3 regions of the Pseudoalteromonas phenolica genome follow, and region 3 is predicted to be linked to each of the others. Evidence: predicted binding sites of a transcription regulator. Region 3 holds the regulator's gene; each other region holds the start of a gene.

Region 1 (6,870 bases), on a different replicon from region 3:
TTACACGCGAGCGACTAGCTCACAGCGTTGTGTTCGTGCTGGTGGTAAGCACAATGACCTTGAGAATGTAGGTTACACTGCACGTCACCATACTTTCTTTGAAATGCTTGGTAACTTCAGCTTTGGTGATTACTTCAAGCAAGACGCCATCAAGTTTGCATGGCAGTTCTTAACAGAAGTTGTTCAGTTACCAAAAGAAAAGTTGATGGTAACGGTTTATCACACTGATGATGAAGCATTCGACATTTGGGCAAAAGAAGTGGGTGTGCCTGAAGATCGCATTATCAAAATTGATACGTCTGATAACTTCTGGTCTATGGGTGATACAGGTCCTTGTGGTCCATGCTCTGAAATTTTCTATGATCACGGTGAGCACATTTGGGGCGGTCCTCCAGGTTCTCCAGAAGAAGACGGTGACCGTTTCATTGAAATCTGGAACCTAGTATTCATGCAATACAACCGTCATGCTGACGGCACAATGGAGCCACTACCTAAGCAGTCAGTTGATACAGGTATGGGCCTTGAACGTATCGCTGCAATTTTGCAAGGTGTTCACTCAAACTATGAAATCGACTTATTCCAAAACCTAATCAAAGCCGCTGCGGCAGTAACTAATGCACAAGACTTAGAAGATAAGTCACTTCGCGTTGTTGCCGATCACATTCGTTCATGTGCGTTCTTAGTGGCCGATGGCGTGATGCCTTCAAACGAAGGTCGTGGTTATGTACTGCGTCGTATTATTCGTCGTGCAGTTCGTCACGGTAACAAGTTAGGCGCAGAAGGCGCATTCTTCTTTAAGCTTGTTGCGGCACTTGTTCAAGAAATGGGTGAAGCGTATCCAGAGCTTGCTAAGCAACAAGAGATCATCGAAAAAGTACTGCGTATTGAAGAAGAGCAGTTCGGTAAAACACTAGACCGCGGTTTGGCAATTCTTGAAGAAAACCTAGCAGACCTTAAAGGTGATGTGATCCCGGGTGACGTGGTATTCAAACTTTACGACACTTATGGTTTCCCAGCTGACTTAACTGCTGATGTTGCGCGTGAGCGTTTCATGACAATCGACGAGCGCGGCTTCCAAGAGTGTATGGAAGTTCAACGTAAGAAAGCTCAGCAAGCTGGTAAGTTTGGTGCTGATTACAATGAGCAACTTAAGTCAGAAAAGACAACTGATTTTAAAGGGTACGATGCAACTCATTATAGCGGTACTGTGGTTGAACTATTCAGCCAAGGTGAAGCTGTTAATGTATTAGAAGATGGTCAAGAAGGTATTGTTGTATTAGACCGCACACCATTCTATGCAGAGTCTGGTGGTCAAGTTGGTGATACTGGTTCATTAAAAGTAGCTGGTGGCGAGTTTGTTGTTACAGACACGACGAAACTAGGTAATGCATTTGCACACCACGGTAAAGTCGTTGGTCGCATTGGTGTAAATGATAAAGCCGATGCACACATTGATGCTGAACGTCGCGAAAACATCAAGAAGAATCACACGGCAACTCACTTAGTACATGAAGCGTTACGTCAAGTGGTTGGTGAGCACGTAGCACAGAAAGGCTCATTAGTGATGCCAGATCGTTTACGTTTTGACTTCTCTCATTTTGAAGGTGTGACGAAAGCACAGCTTCGTGAAGTAGAGGACTTAGTGAACGCTGAAATCCGTAAGAACTTCGCACTACAAACAGAATTAATGGACATCGACGAAGCGAAAGCAAAGGGTGCGATGGCGTTATTCGGTGAGAAGTACGATGATGAAGTACGCGTTGTTTCAATTGGCGATTACTCTATCGAATTGTGTGGTGGTACACACGTATCACGCGCTGGTGACATCGGTCTATTCAAGATTGTGTCAGAGGGCGGTATCGCAGCAGGCGTTCGTCGTATCGAAGCGGTAACCGGTGAAGATGCGGTTAACTATGTGTCTGAGCAAGAAGCACAGCTAAGTGAAATTGCAGCCCTTGTGAAAGGTGACGCAAGTAACGTACTTGAAAAAGTGGCTGCGCTTATTGAGAAATCTAAAGGCCTTGAAAAGCAAGTTACTCAGCTTAACGACAAGCTTGCAAGTGCAGCTGGTGCCTCATTAATTGAGTCAGCCGTTGATGTAAATGGCGTCAAACTATTAGTTGCAAATGTTGCGGGTACTGAATCGAAAGCACTTCGCGGCATGGTTGATGACCTTAAGAACAAGATGGGTTCTGGTGTTATCGCGCTAGGTGTTGCAAATGGCGATAAAGTAAGTCTAATTGCCGGTGTGACGAAAGATTTAGTTGGCAAAGTAAAAGCTGGCGAACTAGTTAATCACATGGCAGCACAAGTGGGCGGTAAAGGTGGCGGTCGTCCAGACATGGCCCAAGCGGGTGGCTCTCAGCCTGAAAACCTTGACGCAGCGCTGCAAAGCGTTAAAGCATGGGTGAGCGAAAAGACGCAATAATTGCGATGTAACTCGTGGCATTAATTGTTCAAAAATTTGGTGGCACTTCGGTAGGCTCGATTGAGCGTATCGAGGCTGTCGCCGATATCATCATAAAAACCCAACAACAGGGTCATCAAGTCGTTGCCGTTGTCTCTGCAATGTCTGGTGAAACCAATCGTTTAATCTCTCTCGCACACGAGATCGACAGCCGTCCTAGCAGTCGTGAACTCGATGTGTTGGTGACTACTGGCGAACAAGTGACTGCGTCGCTTTTGGCTATGGCCATCATTCGTCGTGGACATCCTGCAATTAGCTTACTTGCTGATCAAATTGGTATTCAAACTGACAATATGTTTGGTAAAGCGAGAATTGAGTCCATCTGTACCGACCGTTTAAATCAAGAAATGGAACATAACCGTATCGTGATTGTGGCGGGGTTTCAGGGGCGAGATCGAGAAGGCAATATCACGACACTCGGTCGCGGTGGCACAGACACAACCGCGGTAGAGTTAGCGGGTGCATTAAAAGCGGCTGAATGTCAGATATTCACAGACGTAGATGGTGTTTACACCACAGATCCTCGCATTGAGCCAAATGCACGTCGTCTTGAGCAAATTACCTTTGATGAAATGTTAGAGATGGCAAGCCTTGGCGCGAAAGTCTTACACTTACGTTCGGTTGAAGCGGCGGGCCACTATCGGTTACCACTTAGGGTTTTATCGAGCTTTTGCCACTCAAAAGGGACGTTAATTACTTACGAGGAGCCAGATATGAATAAAGCCCCAGTTTCAGGTGTGGCTGCAAGTAAAGATGAGGTATTAATTACGCTTAAGCAGTTACCAAATCAGCCACAGATCTTAGCAAGCCTGCTCACCGTACTGGCTGAAGCGGGCATTGCAGTAGATATGTTGACTCAATTAAACCACCAACTTGATAAAATAGACTATGCTTTTACTGTGCACAGTAATGATCATCATCAAGTTATTGAGCTTTTGACACATAAGCAAGAAAGCCTCGGTTTTGTTGAATTAGTGTGTGATAAGGAAGTGGCTAAAGTGTCTGTGATAGGCATTGGCCTGAAGTCTCATGTAGAAGTTATCGCACAGTTTTATACGGCAATGTCTCACGAGAATATTCGAGCTGACTTAGTGACAACATCCGAAATGAAAATTTCGGCTTTGCTGCCGCAAAAGTACTTAGAATTGGCTGTTAGAGCATTACACAGCACATTTTTATTGGAAAGTATTGAGTAAATTGGTTTTTTTGCTTACTTTTATGACAACTTTTCATTAAAATGAAATTGACGCGGAATCTTCTAATTTTTGGAATAACAGGAGCAATAGAATGCTAATACTAACTCGTCGAGTGGGTGAAACCCTAATGATTGGTGATGAAGTAACTGTAACTGTACTAGGTGTTAAAGGTAACCAGGTACGTATTGGTGTTAATGCACCTAAAGATGTTTCAGTTCACCGTGAAGAGATTTACATGCGAATTCAGGCTGAAAAGTCTGGTCCTGCAACAGGTAACATCTGATCAGCTTTTAGCGAATAATTTAAGGAGCCACTATTCATTAGTGGCTTTTTTTTTGCGCTAAAATAAATTTAACCGTCTCATCATCCAATGCACTTAAAGATAAATATTGTGCACCTCGCAGCGAGTAGATAAGTAGACCTTTGTCTGTTTTTATAACTTTAGTGATGTCTTGCCAATTGAACACAAAGGATTTGTATGGGTTGGCTGCTTTTATTTTATCTTCGTCAATTTCAACAGTTACTTTGGAGCCACTTGCTCTGCTGATCATCTGTCTTGCAACCCACCATGGGCGACGGTAGTAATATGACACACATTCTATAACCGCCAAAATGATTAAGAAGTTCCCTAGATAACCGTTCTCCAAGCCGTAAATTGAGACTAAACCAAGGAGAGTTAAAAAACCAACTAACGCATATTTAGGTTTATTTGCTTTGCCAAACTTTTCAGACTCGTCAAAACACTCCTGATAATAGGGTTTATCAAGGGTAAACTCGTGTTTATACATAATGACTCACATCGTTTTATGAAGTCGATATTTTAACAAAATTTATATCGACTGCGTATTTGAATTTTAAAATGTTTATTCTAATTATTGGAAAGCAATTCTTTGAATGAAGAGAATGATTAATGAATTAACTATTGGTCTTACCATTTCTTTTCTTGTTTTAGCTTGTGGTTCTTGTAACTTTTTTGTCACCTATATTTAAATTTTTCTAAATAAACTTACGCTATTTTGAATATTTTTCATATTTATCTTCCGAATGATGCTGTTTTATCAGTGTTTTAGAGTTAAGTCTTTGCTGTGGTTTGACTTTTATTATTGGTAATACCAATTTACAATGTTGTTTACAAGTTGAACTCGTTTGTTATGATGTTGAATAAATATTTATAAAAAATGATTAATGACGCAAAGTGCGTTGTGAACAAAGGGGGAGAACATGGATATAGGCGCTTTATTGCTAGAAGCTGCTAGCTTGATGCTCACTGGTATGGTGGGGGTTTTTGCTTTTTTATCTATCTTAATTTTTGCAGTGAGTAAGCTTTCACTTGTGGCTGGTGGAGATGAACCAACTAAGCCGCAACGCCAACCTGCTAAACGTCCAGTATCAAACGGCGTACCTAACGCACATATTGCTGCTATTAGTGCTGCTGTAGCTCAATACAGAACAAAATAATAAAGGGGTCCACTATGTCAAAGTTAAAATTAACTGAATTGGTTTTAAGAGACGCACACCAATCGTTGCTTGCTACGCGAATGCGCCTAGAAGATATGCTGCCGATCGCAGAGAAATTAGATAAAGCAGGGTATTGGTCTGTTGAGTCTTGGGGTGGTGCAACTTTTGATTCTTGTATTCGTTATCTAGGCGAAGATCCTTGGTACCGTATTCGCGCTTTAAAAGAAGCTATGCCAAATACCAAACAGCAAATGCTTTTGCGTGGTCAGAACTTACTGGGTTATCGTCATTATGCCGATGATGTGGTAGAGAAATTTATTGAGCGTGCACATCATAATGGTGTAGATGTTTTCCGTATTTTCGATGCCATGAATGATGTTAGAAACCTTGAAACAGCAATTAAAGCGGCGATAAAAGTCGGTGCACATGCACAGGGCACCATTTCTTACACTGTCAGTCCGGTTCACACTTTAGATATGTGGCTAGATCAGGCGAAAAAGCTTGAAGCCATGGGTTGTCACTCGATTTGTATTAAAGATATGGCGGGTTTATTAAAGCCATATGATGCAGAAGAGCTGATCACTGAGCTTAAAAATACTGTATCGGTACCAATCGCCATGCAGTGTCATGCGACAACAGGCTTAAGCACTGCCACATACCAAAAAGCCATCGATGCAGGTATTGATATGCTTGATACCGCTATTTCGTCTATGAGTATGACTTATGGCCATAGCGCCACAGAGACCATGGTGGCGATCACAGAGGGTACAGCGCGTGATACAGGTTTAAATCTTGGCGAGCTAGAAGAAATTGCGAGTTATTTCCGCGAAGTACGAAAGAAATATGCGGCATTTGAAGGTAGTTTAAAGGGCGTTGATGGCCGTATCCTACTCGCTCAAGTGCCTGGTGGCATGTTAACTAATATGGAAAACCAGCTTAAAGAACAAGGCGCGGGCGATAAGCTAGATGATGTTTTAAAAGAGATCCCAGCTGTTCGTAAAGACCTTGGTTTTATTCCGCTTGTGACACCAACATCACAAATCGTCGGTACTCAGGCGGTACTAAATGTTCTAACTGGTGAGCGTTACAAGACCATCACTAAAGAAACGGCGGGTGTGTTAAAAGGTGAGTATGGTTCAACTCCTGCTGAAGTTGACTCAGAGTTACAACAACGCGTATTAGATGGAGCTGAAGCGATCACGTGTCGCCCTGCTGATTTAATCGATGCAGAACTTGATAGCCTTGAAGCTGAGCTAGTTGCTAAAGCTAAAGAAGACAATATTGAGCTGGCTGATGATCAAGTTGATGACGTGTTAACTTATGCGTTATTCCCGCAAATCGGTCTTAAATTCCTTAAGAATCGCAATAACCCAGATGCGTTTGAGCCGAAACCAACTCTAGTTACCACTGAAAAGCCTACGCCTGCAGCAAAACCGGCTTCTCCACAAAAACAATCAACAGAGCGTTACAGCGTGCAAGTTGATGGCAAAGTATATGACGTTGTTGTGGCACCAGGTGGTGAACTTAAAGAAGTGCAAGTGAAAGACAGTGAACTTATTCCACAGTCAGCATCGGTCAGTACGAGCGAAACACTGAATGCACCGCTTGCCGGTAACATTTTTAAGTTATTGGTGCGTGCAGGAGATGCAGTCGCTGAAGGCGATGTAGTCATGATCATGGAAGCCATGAAGATGGAAACAGAAGTGCGTGCAACGCACAGCGGTACGGTTGCAAATGTCTTAGTCTCTG
Region 2 (6,870 bases), 240 kb from region 3:
TAGATGGCGTTGCATTGTACGCTGCTTGTGGTATTGACCCTGAAAAATCAGCACTGTTTGTTCAGTCTCAAGTGCCTGAGCATGCGCAGTTGTCATGGGTACTTAACTGCTATGCACAAATGGGCGAACTGAACCGCATGACGCAGTTTAAAGATAAGTCTTCAAAGCATTCGAACAATGTAAATGTAGGCCTATTCTCATACCCAGTTTTACAAGCTGCAGATATCTTATTGTATCAAGCAGACCAAGTACCAGTCGGTGAAGATCAAAAGCAACACCTTGAATTAACTCGTGATATCGCTACGCGTTTTAATAATTTATACGGTGATGTATTCAAAGTACCAGAACCTTATATCCCTGAACTTGGTGCGCGCGTGATGAGCTTGCAAGATCCACTGAAGAAAATGTCTAAGTCGGATGAAAATCCAAATGCTTATATCATGTTGTTAGACGAGCCTAAGAAAATCGAGAAGAAGCTGAAAAAAGCGGTTACTGATTCAGACGAACAAGCACGTATTTACTTCGACCGCGATGAAAAGCCGGGTGTATCAAACCTTCTTACTTTATTGTCAGTGGCGACTAAGCGTTCAGTAGAAGATTTAGTGCCAGAGTATGCTGATAAAATGTATGGTCATTTGAAGAAAGATACCGCTGCGGCAGTGGTGAATATGATCGAACCAATTCAGGCGCGTTTTAAAGAAATTCGTGAAGATCAAACGCTTTTAGATAACATCATGCGTAATGGTGCTGAAAAAGCAGGTGCTCGCGCTGAGAAAACGCTAAAAGCGGTTTACGATGCGGTAGGCTTCATACCTCGTCCATAATTTGGTTTTATAATTCAGGCCAGGCTTAAACGCCTGGCTTTTTTATGGAAATTTCTATGTTATTAATGATCGATAATTATGACTCGTTTACCTATAACCTAGTGCAGTATTTCCAACGCTTAGATCAAGACGTTGTTGTAAAACGCAACGATGAGTTAAGTATTGCTGATATACAAGCGCTTAACCCTGAGCACATTGTGATTTCACCTGGGCCTTGTAGCCCAAATGAGGCTGGCATTTCTTTGTCTGTTGTTGAGCAATTAAAAGGTCAGTTTCCAATACTAGGAATTTGCTTGGGTCATCAAACGATTGCGCAAGCTTTGGGTGCAAAAGTGGTGAGAGCTAGGGCGGTAATGCATGGTAAAACTTCACAAATACGCCATATTAACAAAGGCATGTTTCAAGGCTTACCAGATCCACTCACCGTATGTCGCTACCATTCATTAGTCGTTGACAAAGAGAGTATACCGGCAGAGTTAGAGCTCACAGCATGGACAGAGAATGAAGCGCAACAAGTGGATGAAATAATGGGCTTATGCCATACTGAAATGGCCTTAGAAGGTGTGCAATTTCATCCTGAAGCGATACTTACAGAACAAGGTTTAGCTTTACTCAACAATTTTATTCGCCGCTTTTCTAAGTAAAAGCAACGCTTTAATAGGAATATAAGAACGTTAAATGACTGACTTATCTCGGCAATTAAGGATTTCAATCGCGCTCAATGAGCGTGCACATGATTTGTTTATTAGTCATAACTTTGCGCAGCAACAGTTAGGGTATATTCATACTCTAGACCTAAATTATGGTGAGAAGATACCGCAACGTACCATGCTTGAGGTTGAAATTGCTGCGGCAGCAAAACGAAAAGAGAGCAGCACCAGTCACCATAAATATATTGCTAAAGCCAGTAATCATCTGCATCAAATTATAGAGTCATCAATTCAGCAACAAATGGATGATATCGATAATATCTACCATGAGATTGTTGGCATTCAGGATGCGGTACCGACTATTTTAGATATATTAGGCGTTAAATCAGCGTCGGTTGGACGCCTTGAACCCTTGGTTAATGAATTAACTTGGTTAGGCAGAGACTTGGTCTCCTTAGTAAATTTACCGCAGTATCGCAAGCAAAGCTCAAAAGGTGTTACAGTCAAAGTTGACACGCCAGCACTGGCGCTTCGTTATCTTGGGCTTGAAAATTTACAAATGGTGATCCCAACATTTGCAATGCGTCATTGGATGCCCCACGATACATCGCCATTTCCATTATTAAAGCGCAAACTCCGTGATCATAGTATGACAACGGCAATTGCAGCCAAGCAATTAGCTGAGTTGAACGGTGTGAAAGAACAGCATGCTTTTACGCTAGGTATGTTATTAGATGTAGGTAAAGTCGCATTGACGCGCTTGTATCTAAGAACGTTTGAAAAGGTCTGGCAGGAAAAGGTGCGCATTGCGCGTGATAAAAACCATAAAGACCTTCACTCTGCACTTTTAGAGCTATCACCTGACCCATTATTTTTAAGAGGTTTGCTACTAAACCATTCAGCAAATCTATCGACAAAGCTAATAGAAAAAATGGCGTTTAGATATTTGCCATTTATGGCGCCGATGGAAGAGTTCGCTGCTAATTATTTACCTCAGTCGCATAGTCAGTCAGCCGATTATTTACCTCTTAGCCAGGTATTGCGAAAGGCACATGGCTACAGTCTGTATATGATCCTCAAAGACAATCAGTTTATCGAAAAGGATGAAGCAGCTCATTGGTTTGCTCACCTGGGGTTATCAAAAGAGGAACTCACTACGCTAGCAAAATGTAACTTTAATAGTTTACAGCTAACAATTTTGTAAAATTTAAGATTTTTTTTGCGACTATTCATTCAAGCCACTAATTAACTCGATTAGTGGCTTTTCCTTTTCTTAACAGTCAAATCTATCGAGTGCACCTAAATAGTTATTCACTCACTATGAAAAACTATCCCAAACCCTTGAATATCAAGGGCTCTATGAAAGTTTTAAATGAGACTTTAAGGCTTTTTTCTGAAATAATGGGTGAATGGAATTTGTGCCATACGGCTATTTTTAGCCGCAAACTAGCTACACTCAATACTAGTTTTAGCGCACCTAACTCAACTTTATGGGGATAGAAAATGACTATTAATCGTGAATTATTCGATCAGGTAATGGTACCTAATTATGCACCTTCAGCAGTTATTCCAGTTCGAGGCGAAGGTTCTCGTGTTTGGGATCAGGAAGGTCGCGAGTTTATCGACTTTGCAGGTGGTATCGCTGTTAACTGTTTAGGTCACTGTCACCCAGCATTAGTTAATGCGCTGAAAGAGCAAGGTGAAAAAATCTGGCACCTATCAAATGTAATGACAAATGAGCCAGCACTTCGTCTAGCGAAAAAATTAACAGACGCAACGTTTGCAGAAAAAGTTTACTTTGCAAACTCAGGTGCTGAAGCGAACGAAGCAGCACTTAAATTGGCGCGTCGTTTTGCACTTGATAAGTTTGGTGCTGAAAAATCACAAATCATCTCATTCAATAAAGGCTTCCACGGTCGTACTTTCTTCACTGTAACTGTGGGTGGTCAAGCTGCTTATTCAGATGGTTTCGGTCCTAAGCCAGGTGATGTTGTTCACTGTGACTATAACGATCTAGCTGCATTCGAAGCGCTAATCTCAGACAACACATGTGCTGTGATGATGGAGCCACTGCAAGGTGAAGGTGGTATCGTATCTCCAGAAGCTGATTTTGTTAAAGGTGTGCGCGAACTATGTACTAAACACAATGCGCTGCTTATTTTTGATGAAGTACAAACAGGTGTCGGCCGTACTGGTGACCTATATGCTTACCAAGGTTTAGATGTTATTCCTGACATTCTGACAACTGCAAAAGCATTAGGCGGTGGTTTCCCAATCGGTGCGATGATCACAACAACAGAAATCGCGAAGCACTTAAAAATTGGTACACACGGTTCAACTTACGGTGGTAACCCACTAGCTTGTGCTGTTGCAGAAGCTGCGTTCGATACGGTAAATGATGAAGCTGTTTTAAACGGTGTTAAAGAGAAAGAAGCACTATTCCGTGAACTGCTTACTGCGATTAATGACAAGTACAACGTATTCAGCGAAATTCGTGGTAAAGGTCTATTATTAGGTGGCGTTGTAAATGAAACATACAAAGGCCGCGCTAAAGAATTTTTAGTTGCAGGCGTAAAAGAAGGCGTGATGTCTCTTGTAGCTGGCGCTGACGTTGTTCGTTTCACGCCTTCACTGGTTATTCCTGAAGCGGATATTCGTGAAGGCATGGCGCGTTTCGAAAAAGCAGTTGCTGCAGTTGTAGCTGCAAACGCTTAATTCCTTGAGTGGCCAAGCTTGCTTGGCCTTGTCTACCGTCAAGTTAACTTTTTAGGAGTAAGCGGACTCATGATGATCCTTCGCCCAATCCAGCAAAGCGACTATCCAGCGCTTTTAAAAATTGCCCATGAATCAGGTCATGGCTTTACTTCATTGCCAAATAATGAAGAGCTATTACAAAGCAAAATCGAACGCTCTGAAGCGTCTTTCAAAAAAGAAACGGATGTCCCTTTTGATGAAGGTTATTTGTTTGTTTTAGAAGACACAGAAACTGGCGAAGTAGTGGGTACCAGCGCGATTGAAGCAGCAGTTGGTTTAGATGATGCGTTTTATCATTACCATCTGAGTAAGGTGATCCACTCATCACGCACCTTAAATGTTTATAAAGCGGTTGATATTCTGACTCTGTGTAATGACTACACGGGTGCAACTGAACTATGTACTTTGTTCTTGAAAGAAGGACATCGTCGAGGTTTTAATGGCAAGTTACTGTCAAAGTCGCGCTTTATGTTTATCAAACAACATCAACAGCGTTTTGCCGATACGGTTATTGCTGAAATGCGTGGTGTATCAGATGACAATGGTCAAAGCCCATTCTGGCAATGGCTAGAAGAGCACTTTTTCTCAATGGACTTTCCAACGGCAGATTATCTAACGGGTATCGGTCAAAAGGTGTTCATTGCTGAGCTTATGCCAAAGTATCCAATTTATGTGAATCTGCTGAGTGACGAGGCACAAGAAGTAATTGGTCAAGTGCATGACAATACTCGCCCAGCGATTGAGCTACTTAAGAGTGAAGGTTTCACTTTTAATGGTTATGTAGATATTTTTGACGCAGGCCCAACGGTTGAAGCAAAAGTAGATAACATTCGTACTGTGCGTTCATCAAGCTTTAGAACAGTTTCAATCGGTGATAACCCAGGTGGTTCCCCTGTGATGATTGCTAATGATAAACTGGAAGGGTATCGAGCAACCGTTGCTGAGCTTCAGATTGATGACAATACTGATACCGTCGTTATCTCAGCAGAGTTGGCAAACGCATTGAATTTAGTGGATGGTGACAAAGTCAGCATCGCAACTATATAAAAATAGAGATTTATTATGACAACACATGCCGCACAATTTATTAATGGTGAATGGTTAGCAGGTCAAGGTGAGGCATTCTCATCACTGAACCCAGCAAACAACGAAGTTATTTGGCAAGCAAACTCAGCAACGGCTGATCAAGTTGATACAGCTGTAAAGTCAGCGCGTGAAGCTTTTTATAGCTGGAGCGATATGGCATTTGAAGCGCGTTTAGAGATTGTTAAGCGTTTTGCTGAGCAGTTAAAAGAAAACAGCGAAGAGCTGGCAATTGCGATTGCGAAAGAAACAGGTAAGCCGCTATGGGAAACGCGTACTGAAGCGGGTGCTATGGTTGGTAAAATTGCCATTTCAGAAAAAGCATACCATGAACGTACTGGTGTGGTTGAAAACGCAATGCCAGTTGGCCGCGCGGTTATTCGCCACAAAGCACATGGTGTCGTCGCTGTATTTGGCCCATATAACTTCCCAGGCCACTTACCAAACGGTCACATTGTGCCTGCACTTTTAGCGGGTAATACGGTTATCTTTAAGCCGTCAGAACTAACCCCTTATGTTGCTGAGCTCACACTTAAGCTTTGGGAAAAAGCGGGGCTTCCAGCGGGTGTGATCAACCTAGTGCAAGGTGAAGTAGAAACAGGTAAAGCACTTGCTTCTCACCGTGGCATCGATGGCTTGTTCTTCACAGGTTCTTCTCGCACAGGTCATATCCTTCATGAGCAGTTTGCAGGTCAGCCGGGTAAAATTCTTGCGCTAGAAATGGGTGGTAACAACCCATTAATCGTAAAAGATGCGTCTGATACAAAAGCGGTTGTTCACGATATTATTCAATCTGCATTTATCTCAAGCGGTCAACGTTGTACGTGTGCGCGTAAGTTGTTCTTACCTGCAGGCGAGCAGGGTGATGCGATCCTTGAGCACCTAGTACGTGCAACAAAAGCAATCAAAGTGGGTAACTTTGATGATGAAGATCAGCCATTCATGGGCTCTATGATCTCAAATCAAGCGGCGGCAGGCATGGTTGCAGCACAGCAGCAACTGATTGACTTAGGTGCTGAGGCTATCATCGAATTGACACATAAAGAAGGTACTGGCTTTGTAACACCAGGTATCCTTGAGTGTTCAAATGTCACTGACTTCCCAGATGATGAGCACTTTGGTCCATTATTAAAAGTATTCCGTTACACAGACTTTGATGCAGCAATCGAAAAAGCAAACGATACAAGCTTTGGTCTTTCTGCTGGTCTATTAAGCGACAATGCTGAAGATTACGACCACTTCTTACGTCGTATTCGTGCTGGTATTGTAAACTTTAACCGTCCTATCACAGGTGCATCAAGTGCAGCGCCTTTCGGTGGTATTGGTGCGTCAGGTAACCACAGAGCAAGTGCATACTATGCAGCAGATTACTGTGCTTACCCTGTAGCGTCTGTTGAGTTAGAAAAGGTGACATTGCCAGGAGCATTAAGCCCAGGTTTATCAATCGACTAATTCACAGCCTCTATCTATTTAGGTAGAATAAAAGTATTAAAAAAAGCAGCTTAGGCTGCTTTTTTTTCATCCGTTAGCTGTAAAAGTAGCAATGCATGTGAGTTTCT
Region 3 (6,870 bases):
ACCCTTGTCCTCATTGCGGGTGTGCTCCTTTTAAGTTGTTTGATTGCTTTACCACTTGGCTGGTTAACCGCTTATTGTCAATTTCCAGGCAAAAAATACTTCGAATGGGCATTAATGTTACCTTTGGCAATGCCTACCTACATTATTGCTTATGTTTACACTGATTTATTTGATTATGCTGGGCCTGTACAAATTGCTTTAAGAGCGTGGTTTGGATGGCAATCACCAGATGATTATTGGTTCTTTGATATTCGAACATTAGGTGGTGCAATCGTGATGATTGCATTGGTTTTATATCCTTACCTCTACCTCATTTTTAAAACTGCTTTGCGTGAGCAGTCATTTAAGTTATTACAAGCTAGTCAGCTAATGGGTATGAGCCCATTGCAAAGCTTCTTCAAAGTCAGTTTACCTCTTGCGAGGGGCGCGATTGTTGCTGCACTTGCTTTGATCAGCATGGAAACCATGGCTGATTTTGCGACTGTGCATTATTTTGCTGTCAGCACACTCACAACGGCAGTTTATGATACTTGGCTCGGTTATTATTCTTTAACAGCAGCAGCGAAAATTTCTGGGATCATGTTACTGTTCTTATTTGTGGTCATCACACTAGAAAAGATCAGCCGCAAAAATACCACAGTGCATGAAAGGCAAAGTGCCGTGAACGACACGCATTTATATACGCTATCAGGTAAATACGCTTGGCTTGCCAGTATCTACTGTATCGTGGTGTTATTTTTTGCTTTTGCTTTACCGGTTGGCGTACTTGTCAGCTATTCAATAGATTATTTTGATCAAGCATGGAACTCTGAGTTTTTCTTGTATGCTTGGCAGAGCTTGAAGATTTCTCTTTGGGTGAGTGTAATAGCAATCGCTTTAAGTATTATCGTGTTGTTTTATCAACGTATCGGTGAACAAAAATCTAAAGCGTTGCCCGGACGAGTTTCTAGTACCGGCTATGCACTACCGGGGACTGTATTAGCAATTGCGGTTCTACTGCCTCTAACTTTGCTGGATACAAAATTAAATGACTGGCTAGAAGGCACCGCATTTGAGCCTGGTCTGCTTTTTAGCGGTACTATTTTTGCCATGGTATTTGCCTATGTAGTGCGCTTTTATGCCATTGCACAGGGCGCAGTTGAAGCAAGCTATGTACGAATTAGTCCCTCGCTTGATATGGCAAGCCAAAGTATGGGTAAGAATTTTGCGCAAATGCTTGGTAGTGTGCACATTCCACTTTTACGGGGAGGCATCTTAACCGCAGGGTTACTCGTGTTTATCGAATGTATGAAAGAGCTTCCTGCTGCTTTATTGCTTCGTCCGTTTAATTTTGAAACCTTGGCAACCCATGTGTTCCAATATGTAAGTGACGAGCAGCTAGAGCTTGCGTCTATCTCGGCATTATTTATTGTTCTTGTTGGCTTAGTGCCTTTGTATTTTGTTAATCGCTCAATGGAGCAGCACAATTCATGAGTAGTTTGTCTTTAAAAAACTTAAGCTATCAATATGATGGCCAAAAAGTGATTGAAAATTTAGATTTAGAAGTCGCCGAAAATGAAATTGTTTGCCTATTGGGGGCCAGCGGGTGTGGCAAAACCACCACTTTAAAAGCTGTGGCAGGTTTATTAACACCTCAACATGGCCAGATTGTTATTCATGGTAAAACCATGAGTGATGACTCGCAGTTTACTGAGCCACAGCATCGAAATATCGGCATGATGTTTCAGGATTATGCGTTATTTCCTCACTTAACTGTTGCTCAAAATATCGCGTTTGGTTTAAGCAAGTTTAATAAGACTGACAAACAAGCACGTGTAAATGAAATGCTTGAGCTTGTGCATTTATCTGAATTTGCTGAGCGATATCCTCATGAGCTTTCAGGTGGTCAGCAACAACGTGTCGCCATTGCAAGAGCGCTCGCTTATAAACCTAACTTACTTCTGCTCGATGAACCCTTTTCGAATATTGATGCGCAAGTGCGTTTCCAACTTATCAATGACATTCGACAAATCATAAAAGATCAAAAGGTCTCGGCTATCTTTGTTAGCCACTCAAAAGAAGAGGCCTTTGCTTTTGCTGATAAACTGGCTGTAATGCATAAAGGTAAAATAGCTCAATTAGGCGACGCTAAAACGCTATTTGAGCAACCAGCTTGTAAAGAAGTGGCAGAATTTTTGGGGCAGGGTATTTATATACCAGCTAAAGCTGAGAGTAAGCGCGAGTTTACTACTTCATTTGGTAGATTTACTTCGACAAAAGCGTGTGAAATTGCACAAGGTGCTGGACAAATTTATATTCGACCTGCTCATATACAGTTAGAAAATGGCGTGAATAATGACGTTGAAATTCTGCAATCGCGCTTTATTGGGACCGAGTTTATTTACCAAATAAAAGTGGCTGAGCAAATCATTGAAGTGCCAGTCGAAAGTGAACATGCCCTGAATATTAATGAGCCAGTGACTTTTAAAATTAAGCCACATGCGGTAAATTTCTTTTCATAGTCATTACTTATTATAACTTGGGGTATCATGGCTCAGCCGCAGTCAGGAGTGTGTGCAGAGGCAAATCTGCATGGATTACATTTGTTTTTTAATGTGCTTGATGGTCAAGATGAGGCTGTTAGAGTAGCACTAGGGCAATGTGAACGCTTACAATCAGAATTGAGCGACCGCTTTTCTGAATCTATGGTATCGAGCTTTGTCGCCATTGGTGCACAATACTGGCCTCATATTTATCCTGAGTGTATTCCTAAAGAATTAAAAAGCTTCCCACATATTCGCTCTCACGAGCACCTCATGCACACTCAGCCGTTTGATTTGTTATATGTGATACGCTCTGACAGAGAAGATGTGAATCATTTATTTGCGCAAAGTGTCAGGCATATGTTGGCAGGTAAGGTCGAGTTAGTTGCGCATATCCGCACTTTTCGCTTTTTAGACGGTCGGGACTTTAATGGCTTCATATATGGTGCCAACACACCCCATGGGCGTTTTAAGCGTCAAGTGGCCTTAGTTCATGACTCTGAATGCTTTGAAGATCAAGGTAGCTATATTCATGTACAACGTGTGAAATTTGATCTAAACCGTTGGCAACAATTGAGTCTGAATGATCAAGAAGCCATTATGGGACGCTCTCGTTTAGAGAATGAAAAGCTTGAAAACTCACTTGCCAATAATCACGCAGCTCTATCTGAGCTTAAAAGTACTGACAATTTACCACTCTTGCTAGAGCAGAGTATGCCATTTGGAGATGTGTTTGAGCAGGGCTCTTTGTGGGTGAGTTGCGCAGCAAAGGGCGACGCTTTTGAAGCGTTGTTAAAAACTCGCGTTGGCAACGAGCAATATTACGATGCGTGGCTAGACTATTGTCAGGCTGATATGGGAGCTGCGTTTTTTGCGCCATCCGTGCAGTTTCTGCAAAAAATGGCGCAATTAACAGAAAACTAGACGTTATCGAATAAGGTTTTTACTTTCTCAAGCGTTACATCAATTTCAGAGATTTTAGCTGGCGCAATAAAAATAGTATCGTCACCGGCAATGGTACCAAGTACGCCATCAGCAGTGCCTAATGAGTCGAGTAAACGGGCAATTAGTTGAGCGGCGCCTGGGCTGGTGCGAATGATGATCATCATTTCATTGTGCATGATATCAATCACTAATTGTCTAAGTGGGCTTTTAGCTGTTGGTACGCCCATTTCTGCGGGTAAGCAGTACACCATTTCTTGTTTTGCATTACGAGTTCTAACCGCACCAAACTTACTAAGCATACGTGACACTTTACTTTGACTCACATTATCAAAGCCTTGATCTTTCAGGGCATCGACAATTTCACCCTGCGAGCCAAAGTTTTCTTCTTTTAGTAGTGCTTTGAATGCCTTTATCAGTGCTTCTTGCTTTTCGTTTGCTTGCATAATTGAACTCGTTTATTAAATATTACTTAGATTTTACACAATTCTGAATCCAGACCCAACTTTGCAATTAAAAAACAAAGTGAATTGATTGCAAGGTTTACTTAAGTGGTAGGGCATTTTTAGAAACACAAGAATGAATATTTTGAAGTGTAAAGCGAGCTTGCACGCTGAAAGCAATATTTTACAACTATAGTCGAAAAAAACCTTAAAATAGCGCCGATAAATTTGTTTTTACCTGCACTTTTCATTATCTTTACAGCACACACAATTCCACCTTCAAATTATGGAGAATTCCACATGAAAGTTGCTGTATTAGGTGCCGCTGGCGGTATCGGTCAAGCTCTATCTTTACTTCTTAAAAATGGCCTTCCTGCAGGTTCTGAGCTATCTCTATACGACGTAGCGCCAGTTGTTCCTGGTGTTGCTGTAGACCTATCTCACATCCCAACTGCAGTTAAAGTTGCAGGTTTTGGTGCAGATGATCTTGATGCAGCGCTAGCGGGTGCTGACATTGTTCTTATCCCAGCTGGTATGCCTCGTAAGCCAGGTATGGACCGTGCTGACCTTTTCAATGTTAACGCTGGTATCATCAAGACACTTGCAGAAGGTATCGTACGTAACTGTCCTAAAGCACTAGTTGGTGTTATCACTAACCCAGTAAACGGCACTGTGCCAATCGTTGCTGAAGTATTCAAAAAAGCGGGTACTTATGAAGCATCACGTGTATTCGGTGTAACAACGCTAGACGTTATCCGTTCAGAAGCATTCGTTGCTGAACTGAAAGGCGTTGACGTATCTGAAGTTAAAGTACCAGTTATTGGTGGTCACTCAGGTACTACCATTCTTCCTCTACTTTCTCAAGTTGAAGGTGTTGAGTTCACTGAAGAAGAAGTTGCGGCACTTACTCCACGTATCCAAAACGCGGGTACTGAAGTTGTTAACGCGAAAGCGGGTGGCGGTTCAGCGACACTTTCAATGGGTGCAGCTGCAGCACGTTTCTGCTTCTCACTTGTTAAAGGTCTTCAAGGCGAGCAAAACGTTGTTGACTATGCATACGTTGCAGTTGAGAACGGTGACGCAGCATACTTCGCACACCCAGTACGTTTAGGTACAAATGGTGTTGAAGAAATTCTTTCTTACGGCGAGCTAAGCGCGTTTGAAGAGAAAGCGAAGAACGACATGCTAGAAACACTAAACAAAGATATCCAAGAAGGTATCGACTTCATGGCTGCGCAATAATCGCAGCTTGAGTGTTTTAAAAACCCGCTTCGGCGGGTTTTTTTATGCCTGAACCTTTTGTGTTTAACCTTGGTAGCTAAGAGCTAAGAGCTAAGAGCTAAGAGTTAATAAGCGAAAGTTTAAGGCGTTAAAAAAGCAGCTACAGCGCTGCTTTTTTAATTTGATAAGTTACTTAAACTTAGTTATTCAGTGCTAACCTAAGCTCTCTTGAGCGCTCTAGTTGGGCAAGTAAGTCTTTGGCAACTGGTTTGAACTTAGCGAGCTCGGTTCTCGGTAGCGGTTCAGACTTAGGTAGTTTTACAGTTTTCGGGTTGCGGTGAACCCCATTCACTAAAAACTCATAGTGTAAATGCGCACCAGTTACTCGGCCTGTTGCACCAACAGTACCAATTTTTTGGCCCTGTTTTACCTTCTGGCCCGTTTTAACCATACGTTTATTCAGATGCAGGTACTTAGTGACATACTGACTGCCATGCTGGATAAACACATAGTTACCATTGAGCTTATTGTATCCAGACTTAGTTACTTTACCATTACCTGCAGAAACTACTGGTGTACCAACGCGTGCAGCGTAATCAATGCCTCTGTGTGGTCTTACTAAACCAGTAACCGGGTGTTTACGACGTGGGTTAAAGTTTGAGCTGATATATTTAAAGTTGACTGGGGCGCGCAAGAAGGCTTTACGCATACTGCGACCTTCAGGTGTGTAGAAATTACCGTCGGTGTGACGAATTGCGCTAAAACGTTCACCTTGGTTGATAAACTCAGCGGCGATGATTTTACCATTTCCGATCAGCTCACCATCGACATAATGGGTCTCGTAAACCAAAGAAAATGTATCGTCTTTGCGAATGTCATTGGCAAAATCGATATCCCAACCAAAGATGTCTGCAAAGTTCATAATTTGACGTTCAGACAAGCCTGCCGAAATACCTGCGGTCCAGAAGCTTGACTTTATTTTACCGCCAGCGCTTTGATTGACTGTTTCGATTTCTTTGCTGTGAATCGCTGTTTGGTATTTTTGTTCTTCATCTAAAGACACCAGCAAAGTGTCTGTTTTTGAAAGCACATATTTAAGGTGGGTTAACTCACCTTCGGTATTTTTTGCAAAACTCAACACTTCACCAGGATGGATTTTAGTCAGTTTGCGTGTTTCAGCATTGGTGTTAACTAGTTTATGTAGAGTTTGTGCTGAAAAACCTGCACGTTTGAAAAGTACCGCAAGGCTGTCGCCATGTTTTACTTCAAAATCGTTGAATTCAAGGATATCAATTGTGGCTTTTTCTGGCGCTTGAACTTCTGCGGGGGCACTTAAAGTTGTAAGCTGCTCTTCATTTTCAGAAACTTTTACGGGTAATTCGTAACGCTTGCCAACTTCGAGCGCTTTTTTGTCACTGTCTCTTGATGCAGTTGCCTTTTCTGACGGCCATAAAGCAATTATCAGCATGACAGAAATGCAGGTAAGAATAAGCAGTTTGTGTTTTTTAGGAAGCTTATGAACAACGTGAACCATAACGCGCCTTTTCTGCTGTCAAGATAAATCGGTAATAATATTGCAGGATATACGCAATAAAGCGTGAATACCAGTGTTTTGTGCATTTAAACTGATCTGAATATAGGCTAGAATCGTGCGATAAACTGTATATTTTGGAGCGACGAATGGTGGACTTTGAAACTGCATTAGCCGAGATTAAGCGCGGTGCAGAAGAGATTCTTATTGA

The links. The regulator ArgR, encoded in region 3, controls arginine synthesis, uptake and breakdown. The targets are predictions, from matches to a motif close to ANTGAATANNTATTCANT.
Region 1: the regulator ArgR is predicted to act here: its motif matches at 4,820-4,837, upstream of PP2015_RS17830 (OadG family protein).
Region 2: the regulator ArgR is predicted to act here: its motif matches at 2,773-2,790, upstream of PP2015_RS15275 (aspartate aminotransferase family protein).

The regions. Positions count from the first base shown of each region.
Region 1 is NZ_CP013188.1:112,283-119,152, forward strand. Features, by position in the region: gene alaS (alanine--tRNA ligase) at 1-2,428, shown strand, start outside; gene PP2015_RS17815 (aspartate kinase) at 2,443-3,663, shown strand; gene csrA (carbon storage regulator CsrA) at 3,755-3,946, shown strand; gene PP2015_RS17825 (YcxB family protein) at 3,984-4,454, opposite strand; gene PP2015_RS17830 (OadG family protein) at 4,885-5,121, shown strand; gene oadA (sodium-extruding oxaloacetate decarboxylase subunit alpha) at 5,136-6,870, shown strand, end outside.
Region 2 is NZ_CP013187.1:3,397,274-3,404,143, reverse strand. Features, by position in the region: gene trpS (tryptophan--tRNA ligase) at 1-824, shown strand, start outside; gene PP2015_RS15285 (anthranilate synthase component II) at 881-1,468, shown strand; gene PP2015_RS15280 (HDOD domain-containing protein) at 1,503-2,678, shown strand; gene PP2015_RS15275 (aspartate aminotransferase family protein) at 2,978-4,189, shown strand; gene astA (arginine N-succinyltransferase) at 4,259-5,275, shown strand; gene astD (succinylglutamate-semialdehyde dehydrogenase) at 5,291-6,763, shown strand.
Region 3 is NZ_CP013187.1:3,158,442-3,165,311, reverse strand. Features, by position in the region: gene PP2015_RS14145 (ABC transporter permease) at 1-1,473, shown strand, start outside; gene PP2015_RS14140 (ABC transporter ATP-binding protein) at 1,470-2,501, shown strand; gene PP2015_RS14135 (Dyp-type peroxidase) at 2,529-3,446, shown strand; gene argR (transcriptional regulator ArgR) at 3,443-3,910, opposite strand; gene mdh (malate dehydrogenase) at 4,208-5,149, shown strand; gene PP2015_RS14120 (peptidoglycan DD-metalloendopeptidase family protein) at 5,328-6,662, opposite strand; gene tyrS (tyrosine--tRNA ligase) at 6,812-6,870, shown strand, end outside.